DNA from 3 places in the Xanthomonas sp. NCPPB 3174 genome. Region 3 is predicted to be linked to each of the others. Evidence: predicted binding sites of a transcription regulator. Region 3 holds the regulator's gene; each other region holds the start of a gene.

Region 1 (9,910 bases), 520 kb from region 3:
GCACCTTCCCCCGAGAAGGGGGCCGTGGGTCCCGACGGGAGAAGGGAGGGGCGTCGCGGCGGTTCCGGAGGGTGAAGGAAGATCGTGGCATAATCGGCGGCTGCTTGCCGCCTCAAGGCAAACCAGCGGTCCGTGCCCCCAGGGCGCCGGGCTGCCCAAACCATAGGACGCACCCGATGAATCCGCTCGATTTCCTGATCCCCGTCGCCCAGGCCCAGACCGCCGGCGGCACCGCCCCGGCCGGTGGCGGCCTGCAGATGTTCCTGCTGCCCATCATCCTGATCGCGGTGATGTATTTCGTGATGATCCGGCCGCAGATGAAGCGCCAGAAGGAACACAAGTCGATGCTGGACAAGCTCGGCCGTGGCGACGAGGTCATCACCTCCGGCGGCGTGGCCGGCGTGGTCACCGACATCGGCGACAACTTCATCACCATCGAAGTGGCCGACAACGTGCGCATCCGCGTGCAGAAGGGCGCCGTCGGCAATGTCCTGCCGAAGGGCACGCTGAAGTCCGCCTGATCCATTTCTCCTAATGCTAGGCGCGACGCCGGCGTGGCGTCGTGCGGGGTCCCGCAATGCTCGAGTTTCCGCGCTGGAAGTATGTCCTCATCCTGATCGTGCTGGCGTTGAGCGCGTTGTACGCGCTGCCCAACGTGTACCAGAAGGATCCGTCGGTCCAGATCACCGCCAGCCGTGGCGGCAAGATCGACGACGCCCTGCGCGAGCGGGTCCTCGCCGACCTGAAGACGGCCGGGATCACCCCGAAGCGGGTCGACAAGGAAGGCGACAGCCTGATGGTGCGCCTGCCGAACCTGCAGGCGCAGACCCGTGCCAACGACGTGCTGCGCCAGCAGGTGGGCGAGAACTACACGGTGGCGCTGAACCTGGCCTCGACCGTGCCGGACTGGCTGTCGCGGCTGGGCGGCAAGCCGATGGTGCTGGGCCTCGACCTGGTCGGCGGCGTGCACTTCGCGCTGCAGGTGGACCAGAAGGCGGCGCTGGAAAAGCGCCTGGACGCCTTCGCCGAAGACATCCGCACCACCTTGCGCGACGGCCGTCTGGCCTACCGTTCGGTCGAGCGCCGTCCGGACAACAGCATCCAGGTCAGCCTGGGCGAGGGCGTGGACGCCAGCGCCGCGCGCGCCGCCATCGCCAAGGCGCAGCCGACCCTGAGCTACGCGGTGTCCGGGCAGACCATCACCGTCACCGTGCCGGAGGCGGAGCTGAAGCAGATCGCCGCCGGCGCCATCGAGCAGAACCTCACCACGCTGCGTAACCGCGTCAACCAGTTGGGCGTGGCCGAGCCGATCATCCAGCGCCAGGGCGACGACCGCATCGTGGTCGAGCTGCCGGGCGTGCAGGACACTGCCGAGGCCAAGCGCATGATCGGCGCCACCGCCACCCTGGAGTTTCGCGGCGTGGTCGACGGCAATGCCGAGGACGCGGTGCGCAGCGGCAACATCCCGCCCGACGCCAAGGTCTACCGCCTGCGCGACAGCGGCGCCCCGGTGCTGCTGAGCAAGCGCGTGCTGGTGTCCGGCGACCAGATGGTCAACGCCACCGTCAGCACCGACCAGAACGGCATGCCGGCCGTGGCGGTGACGCTCAACAACGCCGCCGGCCAGCGCATGTTCGACTACACCAGCGCCAATACCGGCAAGCTGATGTCGGTGGTCTACATCGAGCGCATCCCCACCGTGACCATGGTCGACGGCAAGGAAGTGCGCAGCGTGCGCGTCAACGAGGAGGCGCTGGCGCCGACCCGCATCGCCGGCGTGTTCGGCAAGAACTTCCAGACCACCGGCCTGGAGAAGACCGAGGCCGAGAACCTGGCCAAGCTGCTGCGCGCCGGTTCGCTGGCCGCGCCGATGGACTTCGTCGAGGAATACGTGATCGGCCCCAGCCTGGGCGCGGAGAACGTGGAGCGCGGCATCACCGCGGTGGTCTATGCGTTCCTGTTCACCCTGGTGTTCTTCAGCGTGTACTACCGCATGTTCGGCCTGATCACCTCGGTCGCGCTGCTGATGAACCTGCTGATCGTGGTCTCGGTGATGTCGCTGTTCGGCGCCACCATGACCCTGCCGGGCTTCGCTGGCCTGGCGTTGTCGGTGGGCCTGTCGGTGGACGCCAACGTGCTGATCAACGAACGTATCCGCGAAGAGTTGCGCCTGGGCGTGCCGCCCAAGTCGGCGATCGCCGCCGGCTACGAGAAGGCCGGCGGCACCATCCTCGACGCCAACCTCACCGGCATCATCGTCGGCGTGGCGCTGTACGCGTTCGGTACCGGCCCGCTGAAGGGCTTCGCGCTGACCATGATCATCGGCATCTTCGCCTCGATGTTCACCGCGATCACCGTGTCGCGCGCGCTGGCGGTGCTGATCTACGGCCGTCGCAAGAAGCTCAAGTCCGTGGCGATCTGAGCCGCGCACGCCATCTTCCGCACGACCCCGCGCCGGCAGGCGCGGGCTCCAAAAAACGCAGAGCGGTCTCCAATGAAAATCTTCCCGCTTCACCTGATCCCCAACGACACCAAGATCGACTTCATGCGCTGGCGGCACCCGACCCTGGTGCTGATGCTGGTGCTGGCGCTGGCCTCGTTCGCGGTGATCTTCGCCAAGGGCTTCAACTACGCGCTGGAGTTCACCGGTGGCGCGCTGGTGCAGACCAGCTTCCAGAAGCCGGTCGACGTGGACCAGGTGCGCGAGCAACTGGCCAAGGCCGGCTTCGAGAACGCGCAGGTGCAGAACGTCGGCAGCGGCAACGAGGTGGTGATCCGCCTGCAGCCGCAGGGCGAGCACAACAACGAGGACATCACCAAGAACCTCGCCGAGCAGGTGCGCAAGGCGGTGAGCACGCCGCAGAACCCGGCCACGGTCAAGCCGGGCGAGTTCGTCGGCCCGCAGGTCGGCAAGGACTTGGCGCTGAACGGCGTCTACGCCACGGTGTTCATGCTGGTCGGCTTCCTGATCTACATCGGCTTCCGCTTCGAGTGGAAGTTCGCGGTGGTGGCCAGCCTGACCGCGCTGTTCGATCTGCTGGTGACGGTGGCCTACATGTCGGTCACCGGCCGCGAGTTCGATCTCACCGTGCTGGCCGGCCTGCTGTCGGTGATGGGCTTTGCGATCAACGACATCATCGTGGTGTTCGACCGCGTGCGCGAGAACTTCCGCAGCCTGCGCGTGGACCCGATCGAGGTGCTGAACCGCTCGATCAACCAGACCCTGTCGCGTACGGTGATCACCGCGGTGATGTTCTTCCTGTCGGCGCTGGCGCTGTACCTGTATGGCGGCGAGTCGATGGAAGGCCTGGCGCTGACCCACATGATCGGCGCGGTGATCGTGGTGGTCTCCTCGGTGATCGTGGCGGTGCCGCTGCTGTCGATCGGGCCGTTCCAGGTCACCAAGCAGGACCTGCTGCCGAAGGCCAAGGATGTGGAGGCGCTGGCGCGTCGGCCCTGATGGGGCTGGGAGTGGGGATTCGGGATTGGGGATTTGTAAAAGCGTGATTTCCTGGGCCTGAAACACTTCCTCCAGCGAACGAAAAAGCCGCGCGGATGCGCGGCTTTTTCTTTGTGTGGATGCCGGGGTTCCCCTGCCGTAGGAGCGGCTTCAGCCGCGACGCCTTGCCGGTAAAGCGTCGCGGCTGAAGCCGCTCCTACAGCAACGTCTGCCGGTTCAGCGCGTGGGACGGGGCCGTCGAGGACGGCCCAGTCCCTCTACAGCGTCCGTACCGCGTAGGGCGTTCCGACTAGGCCGCATTGGCGGTCGCACGGGCGACCAGTTGCGCCACCATCGGGTAGGTCTCGCTGCGTACCTGGAACTGGCCGACGATCTCCACCAGGTCGCCTGCCTGCTGCTCCATCGCGCGTGCGGCGGCGGTGGCTTCCTCAACCAGAGCGGCGTTCTGCTGGGTGGTCTCGTCCATCTGGGTGACGGTCTGGTTGACCTGCTCGATGCCGGCCGACTGCTCCTGCGAGGCGGCGGCGATCTCGCCCATGATGTCGGTGACGCGCTGCACCGAGGCCACGATGTCCTGCATCGTCGTGCCGGCCTGGGCGACCAGGGTCGAACCCGCGCTCACGCGCTGGACCGAGTCGTCGATCAGCGTCTTGATCTCCTTGGCCGCGCTGGCCGAGCGCTGGGCGAGGGTGCGGACCTCGCTGGCGACCACCGCGAAGCCGCGGCCCTGTTCGCCGGCACGGGCGGCTTCGACCGCGGCGTTGAGCGCCAGGATGTTGGTCTGGAAGGCGATGCCGTCGATGACCCCGATGATGTCGGCGATCTTCTTCGAGGCGACCTCGATGCCGTTCATGGTGGTGACCACCTGGCCGACCACGCTGCCGCCCTGCGAGGCCACCGCGGCGGCGCCGGCGGCGAGTTGGTTGGCCTGGCGTGCGTGTTCCGCGTTCTGCTTCACCGTGGCGGTCAGTTCCTCCATCGAGGCGGCGGTTTCCTCCAGGCTGGCGGCCTGCTGCTCGGTGCGGCGCGACAGGTCGTCGTTGCCGCTGGCGATCTCGCCGGCGGCGGTGTCGATGCTGGCCGCGGCCTGCTGGATGCGGCCGACCATGTCGGTCAGCTGCGCGACGGTGGTGTTGGCATCGTCGCGCATCCGTGCGAACACGCCGTGGAACTCGCCCTGCATGGTCTGGGTCAGGTCGCCGGCGGCGATGGCGCGCAGCAACTGCGACAGCGCCGCCAGGTTGGTCTCGGTGCCGGTCATCATCGTGTTGAGATTGGCCACCATGTCGTGGAAGGCGTGGCGGAAGCGCTGCGCTTCGCCGCGGCGCGAGAAGTCGCCTTGCGCGGCGGCGCGCACCAGCAGGTCGATCTCCTGGTTGATCGCGACGAGGTTGCGCTTCACCTTGGCCATGGTCTCGGTCAGGATCGCCATCTCGCCCGGGAACTGTTCCAGGTCGCGGCTGAGGTCGCCTTCGGCGTATTCGCCCATCAGCGTGATCAGCCGCTGCTTGACCGAAATATGGCTCTGCACCAACGCATTGGTGTCGCGCACCATGCGCCCGTAATCGCCCGGGAAGCGCGCCTCGTCCATGCGGAAGCTGATCTGGCCGGCGGCATGCTGCCGGGCCATCTCGGTCTGCGCCTGGATCACCGTGCGCAGTTCCTCCTGCATCTGCCGCATGTCGTTGAGCAGCGACGGCGCCTGCGAGCGCAGCCGCACCTCCTGCGACAGGTCGCCGCTGGCGATGCGGCGGACCACGTCGGCCGCGTAGGCCGGCTCGCCGCCGAGCTGGCGCATCAGGCTGTTGCGGACCAGCAGGCCGAGCAGGATCGCGGCGACGATGCCGACCAGCATGCCGCCCAGGCTGGTCCATTCGCCGGACTGCGCGCGCGCCTCGCTCTCGGCCTTGCGCACCTGCAGCAGTGCGCGTTCGGCGTTCTCGTACTGGCCGATCGTGGCGCGCAGCCCGTCCATCTGCTGCTTGCCGACGGTCCGGAATGCATCCAGCTGGGCGTCGTCGCTGTCGGCGGCGGTGGCGCGCATGTGCTCCACCGCCTTGCGCTTGGTCGCCATGAACTGCGTGTAGTCCTGCATCAGGGTCTGCAGGCGCGCCTGCTGCGCCGGGTTGTCCGCGGTCAACTGCTTGGACTCCTGCCACTGTGCGCTGAACTCGCGTTCGCCGAGTTCGAGCGGCGCCAGGTAGGACGGATCGCGGGTCAGGGCGAAGCCGCGCGCGCCGCTCTCGATGTTGAGCAGGCTCACCAGCATGCGGTCGCCGAGGGTGATGACCTTGTAGGTATGCGCGTCCAGCGCGGCGGCGCTGGTGAATTTGCGGAAGCCGATCAGGCTGGTGATGCCCACCAGCAACAACATGGCGATCACGCCGCAGAAGCCGATTGCCAGGCGCTTGGTGACGGTGAGATGATGGAAGGACACGCGAGATCTCCGATAGATGCGAGAGAGCGGCGCCACCGGCTCCATTGCCGCGGGGACGGCAACGCAGGCACGGATCAGCGGGGGAATTTCGGGCAAAAGCCCGCATCTGTATCGGCCGCGTTTTCGGGATCTTTAGGGGTTTTTTTCGCCGATCTCAGCGTGCGCATCGCCCCAGGCCGCGGCGCCTGCATGGCGCACGTCGTAACGCGTTCTTCTACGCAAGCGCCAATCAAGCAGCGGTGAAGCGCACGGCGTGCAGTGCGTGAGCACGGCGTGACGCGTCTGCCACGCCGCGTGCCGCCTCGGGCGGAGATGTCTTTCTCGCAGGACGCGGCCTGCACCGCGCGCGGCGATCGTCGGGATCCCCGAGTGCGGGATCTGCGAATGCCGGGCACAAAAAAAGCCGCGCAAGTGCGCGGCTTTCTGCTGTGTCGATGTCGCTGTGCCGGCGCAGCGCCGGTCGCCTCGCTCAGAACTTCGCGTCGAACTCGCCGGCGAAGCCGGTGTTGACGATCAGCTTCTGCAGCGCGTCGCCGACCTTCAGGTTGCCGGCCACCACCTGGAACTGCTGTGGGCCGCGGTCGTCGATGCGGCCCAGGGTGCCGCCCTTGAAATCGGTGACGCGGCCGCCGGCCTCGCGCACCAGCAGCACGCCGGCGGCGATGTCCCAGGCCTTCACCCCGGCTTCGAAGTAGGCGTCGCTGCGGCCGCAGGCGACATAGGCCAGATCCAGTGCCGCCGAGCCGGTGCGGCGGATGTCCTCGGCCTGCACCAGCAGCGCATCCACGCACTTGAGCTGCGGGCTGGCACGCTTGCGCTCGCGCGGGGCGAAGCCGGTGTGGACCATGGCGCCGTTGAGTTCCTTGCGCTCGCTGACGCGGATGCGGCGGTCGTTGAGCACCGCGCCGTTGCCGCGGCTGGCGGTGAACAGTTCGTTGCGCAGCGGATCGAAGATCACCGCGTCGACCGGCTCGCCGTTCTCGACCAGGGCGATCGACACGCAGTAGTGCGGGAAGCCGCGCAGGTAGTTGCTGGTGCCGTCGAGCGGGTCGATCACCCACATGTAGCGGCCGCCGCCCTGCACGCCGCTTTCCTCGCCCATCACGCCGTAGTCGGGATAGGCGCGGCGCAGCTCCTTGACGATCACCTTTTCCGCATCGGCATCGACTTCGCTGGCGTAGTCCATGCGGTCCTTCTGCACCACGTTCAGCGCTTCCAGGCGGTTGATGTGGCGCAACAGGACGTTGCCGGCGAGGCGGGCGGCCTTGACCATGACGGTGACGGCGGGTTTTTGCATGGCAAGCGCTCCCGAGAAGGCGGAGGTGGGTCTGGAGGAGGAAAAGAGCAGTCCGGCGCCAAGGCCGGCCGCACAGTTTACCATCTACGCCCCCGTTCGCTTCGCCTGCCGTGCTGCCATGACCGATTCCACCCGTATCCGCTTCGTCCTGGTCGGGACCCAGCATCCCGGCAATATCGGTGCGGCTGCGCGCGCGATGAAGACCATGGGGCTGTCGCGGCTGGTGCTGGTGGCGCCGGAATGCGAGCTGGATACCGAGGCATACCGGCGTTCGGCCGGGGCCGAGGACCTGCTGCAGCAGGCGCCGGTGTTGCCCGCGCTGAGCGACGCGGTGGCCGATTGCCGGCTGGTGCTGGGCTGCACCGCGCGCAGCCGCCGCGTGTCGCTGGAGGAACTGCTGCCGGCCGATGCCGCGCAGCGCCTGACCGCGACCAGCGCCGAGCCGGCGGAAGTGGCGCTGGTGTTCGGCCGCGAGCGCACCGGCCTGACCAACGAGGAGCTGCAGCTGTGCCACGCGGCCGTGCACATTCCCTCCGATCCGGCGTTCAGCTCGCTCAATCTGGCCGCGGCGGTGCAGGTGCTGGCCTACGAGCTGCGCCTGGCGCACCTGCGCGGCGTCGCCCCGGCGCCTGCGCCGGCACCGGGCTTCCGCGAGGCGCCGGCCAGTCATGCGCAGGTGGAAGGCCTGTTCGGGCAGTTGGCCGAGACCCTGGACGACATCGACTTCCACAAGGGGCGCGCCCCGGACTCGGCGATGCGCAAGCTGCGCCGCCTGTTTCTGCGCACCGAGCTGACCGAACAGGAGGTGCGCCTGCTGCGTGGCGTGCTGTCCGATGCGCAGCGCATGGCGCGGCTGGCCGGGCAGGCCGGAAACTGAGGCCCGTCAAGGCGCGAAGGCGACGAGCGCGGCACCTGTCGCGAGGCACTGGCCGGGCCAGGGACGCGGGCGCGGCCGGCGCCATTCTGTGACGCTGTCACCGGCATGCGCTTTCGGCTAGGCTTTGCAAGGTCTATTTGGGGATCGTGGTTTGTCCAGTTCGCGTTGGCGGGTGGTCGTGGTGTGGCTGGCGCTGGCGATCTGCTGGTCCGCGTCCGTGCACGCGCGGCCCTCGGTCCTGGTGCTGGGGCGCATCAGCGACAACCCCAAGGCCCATTACGAGCAACTCAAGCCGCTGCTGGACTACGTGGTGCCGCGCATGCGCGAGGTCGGCATCACCTCCGGGCAGATCCTGATGGCCCGCGACAGCCAGCAGATGAGCAGTTACCTGCGACGTGGCCGGGTCGACTGGGTCACCGAGACCGCCGCCACCGCCATGGCGCTGGAACAGCGCGGCGGTGCCAAGCCGCTGCTGCTGACCGAGCGCAACGGCGTGCGCCAGTACCACACCGTGTTCTTCGTGCGCCGCGACGGGCCCGTGCATGACCTGTCGGACCTGAAGGGACATACCCTGGCCCTGCAGAGCGCGCTGTCCACCAGCGCCTACCTGGTGCCGATGATGACGCTGTTCGAGCACGATCTGCATCCGGAGATCCTGCTCTCGACCAAGGACCAGCCCTCGGCGGACACGGTCGGCTATGTGTTCGCGCGCTCGGAGCTGAACATCGCCGCCTTCGTGCACAAGCATCTGGTGGATGCGGGGGCGTTCAGCAACCTCGACTGGGACGACGAGCGCCGCATTCCGCCGGCGTTCCTGCGCGATTTCCGGGTGATCTACCGCAGCGAGCCGTATCCGCGCGCGGTGGAGATGGTGCGCAGCGACCTGCCGACCGAGGTGGAGACGCGCTTGCGCGAGGTCCTGCTGCACGCCGCCGACGACCCGCAGGGGCGCGCGGCGCTGCGCCAGTTCTTCGGGACCTCCGGGTTCTATCCGATCGATCCGGCGTCGCAGAAGCGCCTGGACAGCCTGCGCGCCGGCGTGGCGCGGGTGAGGCTGGAAGTGGAATGAAGAGCATGCGTTTCGGGTTGCAGGCCAGGTTCCTGTTGGCCATGGGCGTGGCTGCCCTGCTGGTGATGGCGATCCTGGCACTGCTGCTGGAGCGCCAGGCGGCGATGCAGCGCGAGGTGCGCACGCTCAGCGGCAACGCCATCCACAGCCTGTTCGACAGCAGCATGCGCACCCGCGGCGAGTCGCTGGCGCGGCAGCTGGCCGATTCGCTCGCCAATCCGGTGTACTACTCCGACCTGGACGCGATCGGCACGCAGGTGCGCGGCGCGCTGGGCTATGTCGCGGTGGCCTATGTGCTGGTCTACGACGCCGATGGACGGTTGATCCACGACGGCAGCGAGAGCCTGGCGGGGTACGGACAGCGCATGCGCGGGCCGATGGCCGAGGCCGCAATCCGCGCAAAGGGGCTGCTGGCCCAGGAGTCGCCGGAGTTCCTCGACGTGTCGATGCCGATCATGATCGGCGATCAGCGTGTGGGCGGGGTGCGGGTGGGCATGTCCTGGGCGCGTGCGCAGGAATACGAGCGCAAGGCCGGGCAGAACCTCGACCAGCGCCTGGGCGCATTGGGCAAGCGCCATCTCGGCTGGTTGCTGCTGTTGCTGGCCGCGCTGGGCCTGACCGCGGCGATGGTGACGGTCTACGTGCAGCGCACCCTGGTGGCACCGTTGCGCTGGATGGCGGCGGCCGCGCGCCAGATCGAGGCCGGCAACTATGCGGTGGAGCGCCGCGACAGCGGCCGCCACGACGAGGTCAGCGAATTGCTGCGCGCG
Region 2 (9,910 bases), 2.4 Mb from region 3:
CGTTGTGGTCGCTCCCCGCGCGCTCAAGCACCCTGTGCCGCCGGTCGGCGCAGGCTGCCGGTCGCACTCGAGGTGTCAGCGACGTGGATGACAGTTGAATGACTGCCACGCGTCGTGTTGTTTCCCCCGCAACCCTATGGAGCATGATCATGACCACGACGTTCTCCCTCATCACCGGCGCACGCGCGCTGGGTGTCTTCGCCCTCATGACCACCGCCACGGCGATCGCCGCGGTCCCCGCGGCGCCACAGTGCAGCGTGCCGCCGGCCTGGGCGCTGCCGGCCGCGGCCACGGTGGTCGGCAACGGTACGCAGGCCAGTTGCACCGCCAGCGCGCTGGCTACCGCTGCCGCGCAAGGCGGTTACATCACCTTCAACTGCGGCACCAAGCCGACCAGCATCGCCGTTGACCGTTCGATCGTCATCGCAGCGGCGGCGCCCACGGTGATCGACGGCCAGGGCAAGATCACCCTGGATGGTCGCCAGTCCGCCCGGATCCTGCTGGTCAATGCCGGCAGTGCGCTGTCGGTGCGCAACCTGAAACTGCAGAACGGCAGTTCCGTGCAGCCGGCATCGAACCAGGCCTACGATCCGGGCACCTGGGGTGGCGGCGCGATCAAGGTCGGCTACCGCGGCAAGCTGGAAGTCATCAACAGCCAGTTCCTGGCCAACCGCAGCAGCATCGGCGGCGGCGCCATCTTCGCCGGCAGCGACGCCGAGGTGACCATCGTCCGCAGCGGCTTCTACAAGAACAGCTCCTGGCTCGGCGGCGCGCTGTACACCCAGCTCAGCCGGCTGACCATCGTCGGTTCGGAATTCGCCAACAACCAGGCGATCAATGCGCCGCAGGGCTTCCCCGATGCCGGCAACTTCGGCGGCGGCGGCGCGATCGACACCGACGGCGCGTCCCTGACCGGCTATCTCAAGGGAGGCGTCGGCAGCGGCGGCACGCTGGCGATGTGCGGCACCGTGGTCCGCAACAACGTCGCCGCCAACGGCTCCGGCGGTGCCACGTTGTGGGCGTACGCGCCCGACACCATCGACGTGAAGTACTCCACCTTCGCCAACAACGTCGCCACCGGCGGCCCCGGCGGCGGCGCACGCATCAGCATGGGCTTCACCGACACCTCGCACGCCGGCACCACCATCACCACGCCGGGGACCATCAGCGTCGCCGAGACCAGCTTCCTGTCCAACAAGGCCGAACAGGGCAACGCCGGCGCACTGTACCTGGATTGCTACGGCGCCTGCGACGTCAGCAACAGCACCTTCTACGGCAACTCCGCCAAGGGCGTTGGCGCGGCCATCCAGCATGTCGGCTGGCAGCCGGCCAACGGCGACCAGGGCAGCCCCAGCGTGCGCTTCAACAACGTCACCTTCGCCGAGAACACGCCGTGGGTGACGCTGTTCGGCGACAGGTTCGACCTGCGCAACAGCATCCTGTATTCCAAGACCGAGCGCGTGTTCTGCAACAACCAGAGCAACACCGGCAACAACCTGATCGAGTACTCGGCCAAGGGCGCGGTGTGGCCGAATGCCTGCCTGGCCGCGGGCACCGTGAAAGCGGCCGATCCGTTGCTGTCGGCCCCGGCCAACAACGGCGGACCGACGCTCACCCAGCTGCCTGCGGCCAACAGCCCGGCGTTGAATGCAGGCAGCGGCTGCGCCGCCATCGACCAGCGCGGCAATCCCCGCAATACCGCGGTGTGCGATCTCGGCGCGGTGGAGGTCAAGTAGGCCGATCCACGGTCATGGCGTGCATGGCACCGCGCGGTCGCGCCGGCTTGGCCGGTGCGACCGTGCGCGCTGCATGCACCGAAGCTTGTCCGGTGCGCCTGACGACCTGTGCCAGGCGACGGCCGACGCCGCGCAGACCGCGCCGTTGCAGGCATCACGCGCGTTGTGGTGTGGGCCAACAATGCCGTTCGCACCCGCCGCGCGCGCTGCGGGCGATACGGTGGCGTATCTGCTTTCCTGGGCACCGGCGGTGCCGCGCGTTGCTGCGGCGCCGACGACGTCTGCGCCTGCGAATGTCCGGATTTGAGACCTGGGTCGCTCGCTTGGGGTCAAGTTCGCGGGGCTGGTACCGATAGAGGTACCCCCCCTCGCGAGTCCCCCGATGCATTTCTTTCACTCCTTCAAGGTGAGTCAGCGCCTTGCGCTGTCGTTCGGCCTGCTGATCGTGCTGCTTGGCGCGTCCTCCACCTTGGCGCTCTACCAGTTCCACAACGTGCGCCAGGCGGTCGACAAGATCGTCCACGAGAACAACCTGAAGACCGAACTGCTGTACACCATGCTGCGCAACAATATGAGCGCGGAGCGTTACCTGCGCGACATGATGCTTTCGCCGGCCGACAAGCGCCCGGCGCTCGCCGCCAAGATCCAGGAGATCCGCGTCGACAACGATCGCCGTCGCAAGGCGCTGGATGCCCTGCCGGGCACGCCGGCGGGTCTGGCCATGCGCAAGCAGATCCATGAGGCGCAGGCGGCCGCACGGTCGGTCAACAGCCGCGTGCTGGCGCTGGCCAGTTCCGGCGAGATCGAGGCGGCCAGGCAACTGCTGTACGGCGATGCGGCGCCGCTGCTGGCGCGGCGCGTGCAGGTGATCCAGAACGCGGTGGATCTGCAGATCCGGCAGAACGCGCTCAGTTCCGACGAGATCCAGGCGGCCCTGGTGTTCAGCAATCGTGCCTTGATCGGGTTCGGCCTGCTGGCGGCGGCGCTCGGCGCGATCTTGAGCGTGCTGATCACCCGCAGCCTGGCCGGGCCGCTCGGGCGCGCGACGGAGATCGCCGAATCCATCGCCCAGGGCCGGCTGGACCATCGGATCCCGCCGCAGCCCAAGGACGAGACCGGCCGTCTGCTGACCAGCATGGATCGCATGCAGGCACAGTTGCAGGCGGTGATGGCGGCGCAGTCGCAGGTGGCCAGGCACCACGAGCACGGTGACGTCAGCCGGCGCATGGACGAGCACGCATTTCCCGGCGAGTACGGGCGCATGGTGCGGGAGAGCAATGCGTTGCTCGACATGCACGTGAGCCTCCAGCAGCGCCTGCTCGAGATCATGGGACGCTACGCGATCGGCGACCTGTCGCAGGACATGGATCGCCTGCCCGGCGAGCAGGCCGCGCTCACCGAGACCATGGACCAGGTCAAGCGCAATCTGTCGGCGATGAATGCCGAGATCGGGCGGCTGGTCGACGCCGCGGCCGCCGGCGACTTCGCCGTGCGCGGCGACACCGCGCGCTTCCAGTACGACTTCCGCGAGATGGTCGAGGGGTTGAACCAGTTGATGGCGACCACCGACGGCAATCTGCAGGCCCTGTCCAAGCTGCTGCAGGACATCGCGAGCGGCGACCTGACCACGCGCATGGAAGGGCAGTTCCAGGGCGTGTTCGCGCAGATGCGCGAGGATGCCGATGCCACCGTGGCCCAGTTGACCGGGATCGTCGGCCGCATCCAGCATGCGGCTGGGCAGATCACCGGCGCCGCCGGCGAAATCGCCGCCGGCAACGCCGATCTGTCGCGCCGCACCGAGCAGCAGGCTGCCAGCCTGGAGGAAACCGCCGCCTCGATGGAAGAGCTGACCTCCACCGTGCGTCAAAATGCCGAACGCGCCAGCCAGGCCAATCAGTTGGCCATCGGCGCGACCACGGTGGCGTCGCAAGGCGGCGCGGTGGTGGCCCAGGTCATCGACACGATGAACGGCATCCAGACCTCGTCCAGGCGGATCGCCGACATCATCGGCGTGATCGACGGCATCGCCTTCCAGACCAACATCCTCGCGCTCAACGCCGCGGTGGAAGCCGCGCGCGCCGGCGAGCAGGGCCGCGGTTTTGCCGTGGTCGCCAGCGAAGTGCGGGTGCTGGCGCAGCGCTCGGCCGAAGCCGCCAAGGAGATCAAGCAGCTGATCGACGACTCGGTGAGCAAGGTGGACGCAGGCTCGTTACTGGTCAACAGCGCCGGCAGCACCATGCACGAGATCGTCGCCAGCGTGCAGCGCGTGACCGACTTCATGACCGAGATCTCGGCTGCTTCGCAGGAGCAGTCGAGCGGCATCGAACAGGTCACCCAGACCATCACCCACATGGACCAGGCCACCCAGCAGAACGCCGCCCTGGTGGAAGAAGCCGCGGCGGCGGCCCAGGCGATGGAAGAGCAGGCGAACCAACTCGGCGAGGCGGTGACGCTGTTCCGCGTGGCCGGCAGCAACAGCGACATGCCGGCGCGGAGCCAGGCCAAGCCCTTGGGCACGGCCGGCACCTCGACCTCGCGGCGTGGTCCGCGTCAGGTGGCGCCGTTACTGGTCGAACACGCCTGCTAAGGGCGTAGAGACGGCGCGCGCCGCCGACCGTAGCGCGCGCGCCGCGCCTCTCCCCGGGTTCCCCCGGGGAGAAGGCTGCACGGCGTACGTTCGCAGCGCGGAATGGTGGTCCGCAACGACACCGCCGCCAACGGCTCCGGCGGCGCCACGCTGTGCGCGGTTGAACGTCCATCATCAGACGGCGTGGTGGAAGCGCGACGTCAGCCAACAGAATGAGAGCAACACCACCAGAACGGCAGTGCCGGCGACGTGCCATGGCCTGCAGGTTTGCTTCAGGATCAGCCAACGCGCACCGCAGTAACTCGCCAACACGCCGACACTCGCGATGATGGGTGTCGTCATGGCGGACCATTCGCCACGGCGATCGTGGGCCAGCTCGATCAGGCCGTTACGCGATGCGAGTTCGTTCAGGACGGCACCCAGTATCCAACTGCCGGACACGAGCAACGGCCAGCCGAAGACAGTCCTCATCAAGCGCTGATCCCTGGAAACATCCCGGGCATCAGTCTAATCCCAAGGCCGGCAGCGACAGCAGCGTCAGATGAACGCGCAGAGCAGAGCGACGGCCCTGCTACAGTGCGCGCGGCATGCGCCGAAGACCGCAGGAGCGACCGTGAACGAATCCGATGCCTATGTGTACGACGAGATCCGCAAATGGGTCTGGTCCGGCTTCTATTCCCAGGACGAGATCCAGGAGATGATCGAGGACATCCTGGAAGACGACTGCGACGAGGCGATGTTGCGCGCCTCGGTCGCCAGCCAGTGGCAGGCCAAGCAGCAGGCGGAACGGACCTGGCCGGCGCAGACCGATTGCGACCGGCTCGACGCGCTGTTCGAGCGGCTCCACGCCGCCGGCATCTGCGCGCTGGCCAATGCCGGCTACACCATGTCCGACGGTCACGTCGAAGTGAACCAGGCGGTGGCCGACGCGCCGGACCGGCGCTACCACGGCTACTGCTTCTATCACGGCCAGGACATGGAGCGTGCCATCGATGGCGCCGGGCTGATGCTGGCGTTCGGCGATCTGGACGGGCGCGAGGAGGCGGATCTGGCGATCGGCCAGCAGGTCGCTGCGGCGTTGCGCGCGGCCGGCTTCACCGTTGACTGGGACGGCACGCCGCGCAAGCGTATCGATCTGCCCGGCTTCGTCTGGCAGCGGCGCGCCGACTGGGACTGACGCGCCGGCGCAGCGCCGGGCTGCGCGGCCCTGGTGCGCTGGCTACAATCGCACCCCCAAGCCTGGCCGCGCTGCGGTGCGCGGCAGGCGCTCGACGGAGAGGCGTTTCATGGAGCGGATGTTTCATCGCAATGGCCGTATGCATCGGCGCGCAGCCGGCACACGCCTGGCGCGGCGCACCGCCCTGCTGCTGGCCACCGCGCTGCTGGCCGCCTGTGCCGGCGCGCATTCCTCTTCCCCCTCGATCACCCCTGCACACACGGAGCGGACCATGTCGGAGATGACGCCAGAGCACCTGGCACAAGGCGTAGTACGGTTGATCCTGGCGATTGGCGGCAGGCAGGATCTGGTCGCCGCGCAGGTCGCGGCGCAGACGGGTCTGCAGGTCGAGGACGAAGGCGGACATGCGTTCAGCGCGTCCGGCACGCTCGCCGGCGGTGGCGGCTACACGCTGGAATCGGTCGCCGATGCCGACGCCGCCCCGCCGTCGCGGCTGGACCTGCGCTTCACCCCCGCGCCGGGCGCGGCGCCGGCGCAGTGCACGCAATCGTTGGACGCGTATCGCCAGGCGCTGGTCGCGGCCGGCTTCGTGCCGCGCTGGATCGCACCGCCGCGTCAGGGCAGCGCCGGCCGCTGGCATTTCGAACGCGGCGCGGTCTCCGTGTACGCCTTCGTCGGCAAGGACGTCGGCGAGCACGATGCGCAGGCGTGCGTGGAGATACTGCAGATCCTGGTCGACGCATAAGGAGAGCGGAGATGGCACACGACGACGAACGCCTGAAGGGCATGGTCGACACGTTCGCGCAGGCGCATCCGAAGGAAGGCCAGGCGCTGCGGCAGATGCTGGACAACACGCCGGAGCTGCGCTCGCGGGTGGAGCAGGCGATCGGGCAACAGCAGCTGTCCGGCTTTGCGCCCAGTCCCGAGGCGGGCACCGGCGCGTACAGTCCGCGCACTGGGCAGATCGAGTTGCCGATGGACGTGCTGGCCACGGCCAGGATGAACGCGCCGCGCGACGATTCCGCCAACACCGCCCGCATCGTGCTGGGCCACGAGATCGGCCATGCCATCAACAAGGCCGCGATCGACCGCAGCGATGCCGCGTTCGCCGCCAAGGTCGACGTCATCGCCGCCTCGCCTTCGCCGCACGACTACACCGCCACGCTCAAGGCCTACGGGCAGGAACAGCGCACCCGCGAGGCCAAGGACGAGATCGCCGGGGTCAACACGCTGGCCGACTACGTCACCCGCAACAACCCCAAGGCCACGCTCAAGGACCTGTACAACGCCAGCAGCGAGATGGCGAGCTACATCGACAAGCACGGCGTGGGCAGCAAGGCCACCTACACCGCCAAGGACGGGCTGAGCTTCGGCAAGGATCTGAAGATCGACGCCGACAATCCGCGCAACGTGGAGGCGATGGGCAAGCTGTTCTACGACGCGCGCGGCTACCCGCAGAACTATGGCGAACGCGCGCTGGCGCAGATCGCCGATGCCGAGGACCGGGCGCAGGCGCAGCACCCCGAGCGCACCCCGCCGGTAGTGCATGCCGACCTGAAGGCGCTCGGCATCGATGCCGCGCAGGTGCCGCGCGATGTGCTGCCGGCGGGATTCCGCGATGGCTCCGCACCGGCGCCGACACCCGAACCGCCTGCGCCGCGCGCCAGCGAGCCGGCCGCCGCGCCGGGTGCCGCCGATCGCGCCCTGCACGAGCGGGTCCGCGACGGCGTGGCCCAGGCCGAACAGGCGATCGGCAAGGGCTGGGACGACAACAGCGAGCGCATGACCGCCAGCCTGACCCTGTTGGCCAGGCAGAATGGCTTCAGCGAGCGCGACCAGCTGGCGGTGGGCTTCAACCGACCTACCGCTTCCTATCAGGGCGGCGAACTGGCGTTCGTATACCGCAGCGGCGGCGATGTCTCGCCCGATCCCTACGCCAACCGCGCGCACATGCCGACCAGCGAGGCGATCGCGCGGCCGGCGCAGGAGACCTACCAGCAACTGCAGCAACTGGGAGCGCAGCAGGGGCAGACGCAGCGCCAGGCACAGGAGCAGGAACAGGCGCTGCAGGCATCCCAACAAGGCCCGACGCGGAGCGATCCGCCGCAGGTGCTGAGCCGCTGAGCGTAGCAGGGCGGCAGTGCGCGCACGGTACCGCCGCCGCGGTGGGCCATGGTCGCAGCAGGCCGCGGCCACGGCGCGCCGCTCGCGCCGCCTCCCATCGCGTCGGGAGCGCGGCGCCAGCGCACGCTGGGCTTACGGCTGCCAGACCAGGTTCTGGGTCTTCGGGTCGGCGGTGACCTTCTCGACCTTGCCGGTGCCGTCGAAGGACACCTGGAACTCGTTGAAGCTGTCGAGCCAGTAGCGCCACAGCGACGCATCCAGGCTCGGGTTCTCGCTGGTGATCGGATAGCCCAGCGCCATCAGCACCTGTTCGCGGGTCATGCCCTTGGTGACGCGATTGGCGGCGATCGCCTCGCGGATCTTCGCCGGGTACGCCGCCAGCTTTGCCTTGGGATCCTGCGCGACCACGTAGCGCTGGGCGAAGGCCTCATTGCCCAGGTCGCGGCTGTAGTCGTTGCCGATCGACTGCTTCTTGCCGTCGATCAACACATTGACGCGGTAGCGACCGTAACCGGTCACCTGCACCGGCGTGCCGGCCGGAATCACCTGCTTGCCGTCTTCGGCGTAGTTGCTGTCGCTGATCCAGCTGCCGTCGCTGCGCATGTTGCAGCACAGGAAGCCGGAGAACTTGGGATCGGCCGCCGCGGCCAGGTGCGGCAGGGCCGCCGCCAGGGCGAGGGCGAGAACGAACGGGGAACGGAACGAACGCATGGCTGACTCCTTTCGGCGCGGCGATCCTGCCGCGGGTGGCACGAGGGTGGGAGGGCGCCGCCTCCGCCGCGGCGCCCGCGCGCATTGTGCCGGCTGGCCTGGGCCCCGGATAGCGACGCGTTGCACGGTGACGGCGGACCGCCGGCCTGTGTATGCTCGAACCTCGTGGACACCCTGACGCCCGCCGAGATCTCCCTGCGCATCGACGCCCTGCGTCGCGAGCACCGCGCGCTCGACGAACAGCTGCAGCGCATCCCGGCCAATCTGGACGACGAGCTGGAAGCCAAGCGGCTGAAGAAGCGCAAGCTGCAACTGAAGGACTGCATCATGCGCCTGGAGCATCTGCTGATCCCCGACGAACCGGCGTGAGCGCGGCGACCTTCTTCAGCGTCGGCCATTCCACGCGCAGCCTGGAGACCTTGCTGCAGATCCTGCAGGGCGCCGGCGTCACCCGCCTGGCCGACGTGCGCGCGTTTCCGTATTCGCGGCGGTTCCCACAGTTCGACGGCAGCGCGCTGGCGCCGGCGCTGGCCGCGGCAGGCATCGCCTACCGGCACTTCCGTGCCCTGGGCGGGCGCCGCGGCAGGCAGCCGGGGGTCGATCCGCAGCGCAACGGTCACTGGCGCAGCGTCAGCTTCCACAACTACGCCGACTATGCGTTGGGCAGCGAGTTCGCCGAGGCGCTGACCGAGTTGCAGGCCTTCGGCGACGACGGCGCATGCGCGGTGATGTGCGCCGAGGCCTACTGGCGCCAGTGCCACCGGCAGATCATCTGCGACCATCTGCTGCATCACGGCCACCCGGTGGTGCACCTGATCGACGTCGCCCGCCAAGAACCGGCCACGCTGAACCCGGCCGCGCGCAGCGACGCGCAGGGGCAACTGGTCTATCCGCCGGATGCGGCGGATGCCGGACCGCGCACCGGGGACCTGTTCGACGCCTGAGCGGTGCTGCCGTCGCCGCAGGCCGCCAGCGCGGCGGGTGCGTCGCCACGCGCCAGCGGCGGTGTCAGGCTCAATGCGTTGGGACCGACGGCACCGTGACCGCATTGCTCCGCGGCGTATCGTCGATGCCGACGAGGGCGGCGGTGCTCTGTCCAGTCGCACCGTCCTCGGAAGCGGCGAGCAGGCGCAGGGGCTGGCCGCGGTACCGGTACTCCAGCGCCTGCTGCAGCTGATCCAGCCGCACCACCCGCGCGCACAGCGCCTGCGCTTTGGTTTCGATCCGCTTGCTGCGCGCATCCAGCCGCGCCTCGAGGGCCGCATCCATGCGCTCGGCGCGGTCGCCGATGGCGTCCCCACGGCCCGTCATGACCTGCCAGAGCACGTGACGGGTGATGCTGCCCACGAAGCTTTCCGCCTGCGTCTCGACGTAGTCCTCGAACCGGTCGTCGAACACCTCCTGGTCCCAACGCCCCTTGCCGAGCGTTCCGTCGACGTAGGCGTTGGCGTGCGTGCGCAGCCGTTCGATCTTGCGCGCGTTGCCGGCGCTGCCGGTCAGCATCTCCACGACCGAGCCGAGCACGTCGTAGCTGAGATCGACCACCTCGTGCGAAAGGTCGGCCACCTGCGGCAT
Region 3 (9,910 bases):
CCGATGCTGGTGCTGTACCTGCTGCTGGGCGGCGGCCTGGTGGTGGCGCTGCTGCTGTGGCGCGAACGCCGCCTGCACCAGCGCCAGCGCGAACTGGCCGACCTGGTGGCACGGCGCACCGAGGAACTGGAGCACGACAAGCGCGAACTGGAGATCGCCCGCGCCGCGCTGGCGGTGAAGGCCTCGCACGACGCCCTCACCGGCCTGCTCAACCGCGCCGGCATCCTCGAGGCGCTGGCCGCGCAGATGCGCCGCAGCGACGCCGAACAGACGCCGCTGGCCGTGGCGATGATCGACCTCGACCACTTCAAGCGGATCAACGACGAGCATGGCCATCTGGTCGGCGACGCGGTGCTGATCGAGGTGGCGCGGCGCCTGGGCGCCAACCTGCGCGACGCCGACCTGGTCGGCCGCTACGGCGGCGAGGAACTGCTGGCGGTGCTGCCCGGATTGCCGACGAGCTGCGGCGACCGGCTGCAGGCCCTGCGCACCATCATCGCCGGGCAGCCGCTGCGCATCGGCGAGCGGCAGTTGGCGATCACCGCCTCAATCGGCGTGGCCTGGTACCTGCCTGGCGAGCCGCTGCAGCAGTTGCTGGCGCGCGCCGACGCCGCCCTCTACCAGGCCAAGCACCTGGGCCGCGACCGGGTGGAGCTGCAGCCGGCCTAGTTGACACCGAGCGACGCGCCGCGGCGGCGCCCGGCCTCGCTTCCGGGACCGGCACGGTCCTTGCAGTGCGCAGGGTCGATCCTGGCCGAGCGCACCCCCGATGTCCGAGAGCGAAGAAGGCGCAGAGCGCACAGAACAGCCAACAGACAAACGCCTGCGCGAAGCCCGCGAGCAAGGCAACATCCCGCATTCGCGTGAGCTGGCGACGGCCGCGGTGTTCAGCGCCGGCGTCTTCGCCCTGATGGGCCTGTCCACCTCCATGACCGCCGGGGCGGTGGCCTGGCTGAAACAGGCGCTGCGTCCGGACCTGTCGATGCGCGAGCATCCGGAGGCGATGTTCGGCCATTTCGGCGACCTGCTGCTGAACCTGCTCTGGGTGGTGCTGCCGCTGGTCGGCATCTGCCTGGCGGCCAGCTTCGCCGCGCCGGTGCTGATGGGCACCCTGCGCTTCTCCGGCCAGGCGCTGATCCCCAAGTTCGATCGGCTCAACCCGATGAACGGGCTCAGCCGCATGTACGGCGCCGAGACCATCGTCGAGCTGCTCAAGTCGATCCTGCGCATGGGCTTCGTCGGCGGCGCCGCGATGCTGTGCCTGTGGGGCAGCACCGACTTCCTGCGCGGCCTGCTGCTGCAGCCGCTGGAACAGGCCATCGGCCACGGCCTGGGCTTCACCCTGCGGCTGCTGCTGTACACCGCCGGCGCGCTGGCGCTGCTGGCGGCGATCGACGCGCCCTATCAGAAGTGGAATTACATCCGCAAATTGAAGATGACCCGGGAGGAAGTGCGCCGGGAAATGAAGGAAAGCGACGGCAGCCCCGAGGTCAAGGGCCGCATCCGCCAGATGCAGATGCAGATGTCGCAGCGGCGGATGATGGAAGCCGTGCCCAAGGCCGACGTGGTGGTGGTCAACCCCACCCACTACGCGGTGGCGCTGAAGTACGAGAGCGGGCGCATGCGCGCCCCCACCGTGGTCGCCAAGGGCGTGGACGAGATCGCCTTCCGCATCCGCGAGGTCGGCGAGCAGCACCGCGTGGCGGTGATCTCGGCCCCGCCTTTGGCACGCGCCTTGTATAGGGAAGGCCAACTCGGCAAGGAAATTCCCGTGAGACTGTATTCCGCGGTGGCGCAGGTCCTCTCGTACGTCTACCAGTTGCGCGCCTGGCGCAGCGGGCCGATGCCGCCGTTGCCGCCGTTGGAAGTGGATGAATTCGCCCCGGGGAGCCAGCCATGAGCCAGCCTGCCGCGCAGATGAACACGCGCAAAGTGATGGACATGATCAAGCACGGGCTCGGCGCCCCGGTGATCGTGTTGCTGATGCTGGCGATGGTGGTGGTGCCGCTGGCCGCCCCGGTGCTGGACGCCCTGTTCACCTTCAACATCGCCATCTCGCTGATGGTGCTGCTGGCGGTGGTGTACGTGAAGCGGCCGCTGGAGTTCAGCATCTTCCCGATCGTGCTGCTGATGACCACGATGCTGCGCCTGGCGCTGAACGTGGCCTCCACCCGCGTGATCCTGATCAACGGCCAGGGCGGCCACGGCGCGGCCGGCAAGGTGATCGAGGCCTTCGGCGAATTCGTGATCGGCGGCAACTATGCGGTCGGTATCGTGGTGTTCGCGATCCTGACCATCATCAACTTCGTGGTCATCACCAAGGGCGCCGGGCGCGTGTCGGAAGTGACCGCGCGCTTCATCCTCGACGCCATGCCCGGCAAGCAGATGGCGATCGACGCCGACCTCAACGCCGGCCTGCTGACCCGCGAGGAAGCCAAGGCCCGCCGCGAGGAAGTGCGCGAGGAAGCGGACTTCTACGGCTCGATGGACGGCGCCAGCAAGTTCATCCGCGGCGACGCCATCGCCGGCATCCTGATCCTGTTCATCAACTTGATCGGCGGCATGGCGGTCGGCGTGCTGCAGCACGGCATGCCGGTGGCGCAGGCCGCCTCCACCTACACCCTGCTGTCGATCGGCGATGGCCTGGTCGCGCAGCTGCCTGCACTGCTGGTGTCCTCGGCGGTGGCGATGCTGGTCACCCGCGCCTCGCGTTCGCAGGACATGGGCGCCTCGATGATGGGCCAGGTGTTCGGCCAACATAAGGCGCTGGCGGTGGCCGCGGCGATCCTGGGCCTGGTCGGCCTGATCCCGGGCATGCCCAACGTCGCTTTCTTGACGCTGGCGCTGATCCTGGGCGTGCTGGCCTGGAAGATGTGGAAGCGCAGCCTGCAGCCGACCCCGGCCGCCGCCGAGGCGGCGCCGCAGGCCGCAGCCGCGGCGCAGGCCAACGCCGAACTGGGCTGGGACGAACTGCGCCCGATCGACCCGCTGGGCCTGGAAGTGGGCTACCGGCTGATCCCGCTGGTGGACAAGGCCCAGGGCGGCGAGCTGATGGCGCGGATCAAGGGCGTGCGCCGCAAGCTGACCCAGGACATCGGCTTCCTGGTGCCGCCGGTGCACATCCGCGACAACCTGGAACTGCCGGCCAACGCCTACCGCCTGCTGGTGCACGGCGTGCCGGTGGCCACCGCCGACATCCACCCGGACCGCGAACTGGCGCTGGACCCGGGCGGCGCGCTGGGCAAGATCGACGGCATTGCCGGCAAGGACCCGGCGTTCGGCCTGGACGCGATCTGGATCCAGCCGCACCTGCGCGCCCAGGCCGAGACCATGGGCTACACCGTGGTCGACCCGGCCACGGTGATCGCCACCCACCTCTCGCACCTGATCCGCGAGCACGCCCCGGAACTGCTCGGCCATGAGGAAGTGCAGCAGTTGCTGGCGACCCTGGCCAAGAGCGCGCCCAAGCTGGTCGAGGACCTCACCCCCAAGGCGCTGCCGCTGTCGGTGGTGGTGCGGGTGCTGCAGAACCTGCTCATCGAGAAGATCCCGGTGCGGCAGCTGCGCAAGATCGTCGAGGCCCTGGTCGAGCACGCCCCGCAGAGTCAGGAACCCGGCGCGCTCACCGCCGCCGTGCGCAACGCCCTGGGCCGCTTCATCGTCCAGGAGATCGCCGGCATGGCCCCGGAACTGCCGGTGTTCACCCTGGCCCCGCAATTGGAACGTGTCTTGCAGGACTCTACCCAGGGCAACGGCGCGGCGCTGGAACCCGGACTGGCCGAACGCTTGCACCAAAGTCTGGCGGACTGCGTGAGCAAGCAGGAGGCGCGCAACGAACCGGCCGTGGTGCTGGTCCCGGCGCAGGTCCGCGCCGCCCTCGCCCGCCTGGTCCGCCACAGCGTCCCCGCGCTGTCGGTCCTGTCCTACAGCGAAGTGCCGGAGGACAAGCGGCTGAAGCTGGTGGGGACGATCAGTTGATGTGGCGGGATTGGTGATTTGGGATTCGGGAGTCGCAACAGCGGGCCCGACGCGCGCAGAGAGACAGCAATGACACGAACGAACACAACCAGAGCAAGGCGACCGGATAGCAGCCATGCCATGGCGGCCTCCGCGACCAATCCCCACTCCCCACTCCCGAATCCCGGCACTCACCCATGAAGATCAAACGCTTTGTCGCCCCCGACATGCGCACCGCCTTCCGGATGGTGCGCGACGAGCACGGGCCGGATGCGGTGATCCTGTCCAATCGGCGTACCGACGAGGGCATCGAGATCGTCGCCGCCAGCAACTACGACGAGGCCCTGGTGCAGCGGGCGCTGGATGCGGTGCGCCCGGACGAGGCGCCGCGCGCCGCTGCCGCGCAGGCACCGGCCGCTCCCGCCCCGCGCGCCGCACGGAGCGACAGCGCCGCCGCCAGCCCGGCGATGGCGATGATGGCCGCGATCAGCGAACGCCGCGGCAGTGCCGCGCCGGCCGCTCCCGCCGCACGGCCACTGACCCAGCCGGCGGCGCTGGCCGCTTCGGCGATGCCCGCCGCGGCCGCCCCGGCTGCCGCCGCACGCCAGGCCGCCCCGGCCAAGGCCGCAGCGCCGGTCACCGGCCGCGCCGAGTTCAGCATCCCCGAGGACGTGTTCCGCAACGCCCCGATCAGCGTGCCCCTGCCCAGCCCGTTCGCCGCCGCGACCCCGGCGCCGGCCGCCGAGGCCATGCCGGCCTGGCGCGACGACGTCGCCGCGGTGGCGCTGACCCCGCTGGCGAGCCCGAGCACAGCCCCTGCCGCGCCGGGCGTGGCCAAGGCCGACGCGCCGGCCGCTGCCGGAATCCCGGCGGCCGCCACGCTGGCGGCGGTGCCGACCTTCCCCGCCCCGCAGAACGACGAACAATTGACGCAGCTGCGCGACGAACTGGCGCTGATGCGGCAGATGATCGAGCGCGAGATGAACCGCCTCACCGACGAGCGCCTGCGCGGCTCGCCGGTCCGCGCCCAGGCGCTGGAGCTGATGGACGACTACGGCTTCGACAGCGGCATCACCCGCGACGTGGTCATGCAGATCCCCGCCGACCTGGAGCTGCACCGCGGCCGCGGGCTGATGCTGGGCCTGCTGTCCAAGCGCCTGCCGATCGCCCCGCTGGACCCGCTCGAGGAAGGCGGCGTGATCGCCCTGATCGGCCCCACCGGCGCCGGCAAGACCACCACCATCGCCAAGCTGGCCTCGCGCTTCCTGGAGCGCCATGCCGCCCGCGACGTGGCCCTGGTCACCACCGACACCATCCGCGTCGGCGGCCGCGAACAACTGCACAGCTACGGCCGCCAGCTCGGCATCGCCGTGCACGAGGCCGATAGCGACGCCGCGCTGCAGCAGCTGCTGGAGCGCCTGGCCGACTACAAGCTGGTGCTGATCGACACCGCCGGCATGGGCCAGCGCGACCGCGCCCTGGCTGCCCAGCTGCACTGGCTGCGCGCCTCGCGGGTGGTCCGATCCTTGCTGGTACTCCCCGCCAACGCCCATTTCTCCGACCTGGACGAGGTGGTGCGCCGGTTCGCCGGCGCCGACCCACAGGGGGTCATCATGACCAAGTTGGACGAAACCGGGCGGTTCGGCAGTGCCTTGTCGGTGGTCGTGGACCACCGCCTCCCCATCACCTGGGTGACCGATGGACAGCGTGTGCCGGACGACCTGCACCGCGCCAACGCCGCCAGCCTGGTATTGCGCCTTGAAGATTTGCGGCGCGCTGCCGATAAGCCCTGTACTCCGGAGCAGACCCATGCCGTCGCGTGACTACGTCAATCTGACCAATGCCTTCCCCCTGTCGGCGACGCGCAGCGAACCGCTGGGTCCGGTGCGCACCATCGCCGTGACCGGCGGCAAGGGCGGCGTGGGCAAGACCAACATCTCGGTCAACCTGTCCATGGCGCTGGCCGACATGGGCAAGCGCACCCTGCTGCTGGACGCCGACCTGGGCCTGGCCAACGTCGACGTGCTGCTGGGGCTGACCCCCAAGTTCACCGTGGCCGACCTGGTCGCCGGGCGCTGCACCCTGGAAGAGGTGCTGATCGACATGCCCAACGGGCTGATGGTGGTGCCCGCCGCCTCCGGCCGCCGCTACATGGCCGAGTTGCCGCCGGCCCAGCACGTGGGCCTGGTCAACGTGTTCTCCGAGTTGCAGCGCGAGCTGGACGTGATGATCGTCGACACCGCCGCCGGCATCACCGACAGCGTGCTGACCTTCTGCCAGGCCGCGCAGGACGCGGTGGTGGTGGTCTGCGACGAGCCGGCCTCGATCACCGACGCCTACGCCCTGATCAAGGTCCTCTCGCGCGAGCGCGGCGTGGACCGGGTGCAGATCGTCGCCAACATGGTCCGCGACCTCAACGAAGGCCGCCTGCTGTACGACAAGCTCAGCCGGGTCTGCGAGAAGTTCCTCGGCGACGTGTCGCTGAACTACCTGGGCTGCGTGCCGCAGGACGACTGGCTACGCCTGTCGGTGCAGCGCCAGCAGCCGGTGGTCAAGGCCTACCCGTCCAGCCCGTCGGCGCAGGCGATCAGCGAGATCGCCCGGCGCACCGCGCGCTGGCAGGCGCCGACCGCCCCGCGCGGCAACGTCGAGTTCTTCGTCGAACGCATCATCCAGCGCGGGGTGGCCGCATGAACGCCGCCGCCCACTACCGCGCCGTCCAACGCAACAGCGCCAACGACTACATCACCCAGCACTCGGACCTGGTCCGGCGCATCGCCCACCACCTGGCGGCGCGGCTGCCGGCCAGCGTCGAGATCGACGATCTGATCCAGGCCGGCATGATCGGCCTGATCGAGGCCTCGCGCAGCTACGACGCCGAACAGGGCGCCTCGTTCGAGACCTATGCCTCGATCCGCATCCGCGGCGCGATGATCGACGAGATCCGCCGTGGCGACTGGGTGCCGCGCTCGGTGCACCGCCGCGCCCGCGACGCCGCCTCGGCGATCCGCAAGATCGAACAGAGCACCGGCCGCGCCGCCGCCGCCAACGAAGTGGCCGCGGCGATGGACATGCCGCTTCCCGAATACCTGCGTTTGATGGAAGATGCCGCCCGCGGCCAGGTGCTGAGCCTGGAGTCGCGCATCGAGGACCATGGCGAACTGGATACCATCGCCAAGGGCGGACCCAATCCGCAGCAGATGCTCGAGCGCAGCGAATTCGGCCGCGAGCTGGGCAAGGCCATCGCGCAGTTGCCCGAACGCGAGCAGTTGGTGCTGTCGCTGTACTACGAGCAGGAATTGAACCTCAAGGAAATCGGCGCGGTGCTCGGGGTCAGCGAGTCGCGCGTGTGTCAGATCCATGGCCAGGCCACGGTACGGTTGCGCGGACGCCTGAAGGCGTTCGAGGTCGCCGATGCCGGTCTGGAAGACGAAGAATAGGAACCCTTAGGAGTCAGTGGTGAACAAGAACATGCGGATTTTGATCGTGGACGATTTCTCGACGATGCGGCGCATCGTCAAGAATCTGCTCGGCGATCTGGGCTTCACCAATACCGCCGAGGCCGAAGACGGCAACAGCGCCCTGGCCGCGCTGCGCTCGGCGCCGTTCGAGTTCGTGGTCACCGACTGGAACATGCCGGGCATGACCGGCATCGATCTGCTGCGCAACATCCGCGCCGACGACAAGCTCAAGCACCTGCCGGTGCTGATGGTCACCGCCGAGGCCAAGCGCGAGCAGATCATCGAGGCCGCGCAGTGCGGCGTGAACGGCTACATCATCAAGCCGTTCACCGCGCAGACGCTGCAGGAGAAGCTGGGCAAGATCTTCGAACGCCTGGGAGCGACCGCCTAAATGGAAGCCACCGCCGAACGTACCGCCCTGATCGAACGCCTGCAAGGCGCGCTGGACGCGCTGGAAAATGGCGACGAGGCCGGCTGGCGCAGGGAGATCGACACCCTCGCCGCCTGGCGCACGCGGCCGATGATGCAGGGCCTTAGCCGGCTCGCGCGCGATCTGGGGCAGGCGCTCGGCGAACTGCCGGTGGTGCCCAGCGAAGCCGGCGAGCTGGACGACGCCTGCTCGCGCCTGGACCACGTGGTGGAGATGACCGAACAGGCCAGCCACCGCACCCTGGACCTGGCCGAGGAATGCCGTGCGCTGGCCGACCAGCTCGCCGCCGGCGGCCTCAGCGGCGACCAGAGCGAGATCCTCGACAAGATCCGCCACAACCTCACCGAAATGGCCCTGGCGCAGAGCTTCCAGGACCTGACCGGGCAGATCATCCGCCGCGTCGCCGGCATCGTACGCCGCGTGCACGAAGGCTTCGGCGCGCTGGGTCTGCCGCCGAAGGAAGAAAACAAGAAGGCCGACGGCAGCCTGGCCGGCCCGGCCCTGCCCGGCCTGGACCGCCACGGCGTGTCGCAGCACGACGCCGACGACCTGCTGTCCGGATTGGGACTGTAATGCCATGAGCGCCGTACCCGACGACATCGCTGCCGACTTCATCATCGAGGCCCAGGAAATCCTGGACCGGCTCGGCGAGCAGTTGGTGTCGCTGGAGCAGGCGCCCGAGGACAGCGGCCAGCTCAACGCCGTGTTCCGCGGTTTCCACACGCTCAAGGGCGGCGCCGGCTTCCTGGCGATCAACGCCATGGTCGAGCTGTGCCACGCCGCGGAGGAAACCCTGGGCATGGCCCGCGCCGGCCAGGCCACCCTGCAGGCGCGGCACTTCGACGCCGCGCAGCAGTCGCTGGACTACCTGCAGTCGATGCTGGACGCCTTCGGCAGCGGCCAGGAGCCGCCGCGCGCGCCGGCGGAGCTGATCGCGCAGTTCGACGCGCACGGCGACGCCGCGCCGGCGCCGGCGCCGGCCAAGAGCGCCGCGCCGGCACCCGCCGCCAAGGCGCCCGCGGCCGCCGCGGGCGATGCCGACCTGATCAGCGACGACGAATTCGAGGCGCTGCTGGACCAGTTGCACGGCGATGCGCCGCCGGCGGCCACGCCGCAGGCGCTGCAGCCGGCGCCGCGTGCGCCCAGCGCCGCGCCCAAGGCCGCAGCCGCCCCGGCCAAGGCCGCCGAGCCCGAGCACACCGTGCGCGTGGACACCAAGCGCCTGGACGCGATCGTCAACCTGATCGGCGAACTGGTGCTCTCGCGCAACCGCCTCAAGACCCTGCGCGTGCGCCTGCGCGACGAGGAACTGGACCGCGCGGTCAGCAGCCTGGACATCGCCACCGCGCGCCTGCAGTCGGCGGTGATGCGCACGCGCATGCAGCCGGTCGGCAAGGTGTTCTCGCGCTTCCCCAAGGTGGCGCGCGACGTTGCCCGCTCGCTCAACAAGGAAGTGGAACTGGAGCTGATCGGCGCCGACACCGAACTGGACCGCAACCTGGTCGAGGCGCTGGCCGATCCGCTGGTGCACCTGGTGCGCAACGCGATCGACCACGGCATCGAGGCGCCGGCGCTGCGCGAAGCCACCGGCAAGCCGCGCGGCGGCCACGTGCGCCTGTCGGCGCAGCAGGAAGGCGACTACGTCAGCATCGAGGTGCAGGACGACGGCGCCGGCATCGACCCGGAACGACTGCGCGCCAAGGCCCGCGAGAAGGGCCTGATCGATCCCGAGGCCGCCGCCCGCCTGACCACCGAGGAATGCCTGCACCTGGTGTTCCTGCCCGGCTTCTCGACCAAGTCCGAGGTCACCGACATCTCCGGCCGCGGCGTCGGCATGGACGTGGTGCAGTCGCGCATCCGCGAGCTCAGCGGGCAGATCCAGATCCAGTCGGAACTGGGCCGCGGCAGCCGCTTCCTGATCCGCGTGCCGCTGACCCTGGCGATCCTGCCGACCCTGCTGGTGCAGGCCGGCGACACCGTCTATGCGCTGCCGCTGGCGCGCGTGGTGGAAGTGCTGCACGCCCCGCGCCGCTCGCTGGGCTGGTTCGACGGCCGCGCCGTG

What was found. Region 3 encodes FliA, which starts transcription of late flagellar genes. Its sites were predicted from a motif close to TAAAGTTTNNCNNNCNNNGGCCGATAA; they were not measured.
Region 1: the regulator FliA is predicted to act here: its motif matches at 6,006-6,032, upstream of AC1PK7_RS13600 (methyl-accepting chemotaxis protein).
Region 2: the regulator FliA is predicted to act here: its motif matches at 2,066-2,092, upstream of AC1PK7_RS21060 (methyl-accepting chemotaxis protein).

Annotation. Positions count from the first base shown of each region.
Region 1 is NZ_CM161517.1:3,054,303-3,064,212, reverse strand. Features, by position in the region: gene yajC (preprotein translocase subunit YajC) at 177-521, shown strand; gene secD (protein translocase subunit SecD) at 578-2,422, shown strand; gene secF (protein translocase subunit SecF) at 2,495-3,460, shown strand; gene AC1PK7_RS13600 (methyl-accepting chemotaxis protein) at 3,750-5,897, opposite strand; gene AC1PK7_RS13595 (inositol monophosphatase family protein) at 6,367-7,194, opposite strand; gene AC1PK7_RS13590 (RNA methyltransferase) at 7,313-8,071, shown strand; gene AC1PK7_RS13585 (phosphate/phosphite/phosphonate ABC transporter substrate-binding protein) at 8,223-9,140, shown strand; gene AC1PK7_RS13580 (putative bifunctional diguanylate cyclase/phosphodiesterase) at 9,137-9,910, shown strand, end outside.
Region 2 is NZ_CM161517.1:4,897,254-4,907,163, reverse strand. Features, by position in the region: gene AC1PK7_RS21065 (choice-of-anchor Q domain-containing protein) at 144-1,736, shown strand; gene AC1PK7_RS21060 (methyl-accepting chemotaxis protein) at 2,119-4,323, shown strand; gene AC1PK7_RS21055 (hypothetical protein) at 4,498-4,794, opposite strand; gene AC1PK7_RS21050 (DUF6891 domain-containing protein) at 4,937-5,500, shown strand; gene AC1PK7_RS21045 (hypothetical protein) at 5,640-6,245, shown strand; gene AC1PK7_RS21040 (XVIPCD domain-containing protein) at 6,257-7,624, shown strand; gene bamE (outer membrane protein assembly factor BamE domain-containing protein) at 7,757-8,335, opposite strand; gene AC1PK7_RS21030 (YdcH family protein) at 8,501-8,704, shown strand; gene AC1PK7_RS21025 (DUF488 domain-containing protein) at 8,701-9,279, shown strand; gene AC1PK7_RS21020 (DUF2884 family protein) at 9,350-9,910, opposite strand, start outside.
Region 3 is NZ_CM161517.1:2,538,898-2,548,807, forward strand. Features, by position in the region: gene AC1PK7_RS11325 (ligand-binding sensor domain-containing diguanylate cyclase) at 1-669, shown strand, start outside; gene flhB (flagellar biosynthesis protein FlhB) at 770-1,900, shown strand; gene flhA (flagellar biosynthesis protein FlhA) at 1,918-3,978, shown strand; gene flhF (flagellar biosynthesis GTPase FlhF) at 4,155-5,780, shown strand; gene AC1PK7_RS11345 (MinD/ParA family ATP-binding protein) at 5,767-6,651, shown strand; gene AC1PK7_RS11350 (RNA polymerase sigma factor FliA) at 6,648-7,397, shown strand; gene cheY (chemotaxis response regulator CheY) at 7,417-7,809, shown strand; gene AC1PK7_RS11360 (protein phosphatase CheZ) at 7,810-8,421, shown strand; gene AC1PK7_RS11365 (chemotaxis protein CheA) at 8,426-9,910, shown strand, end outside.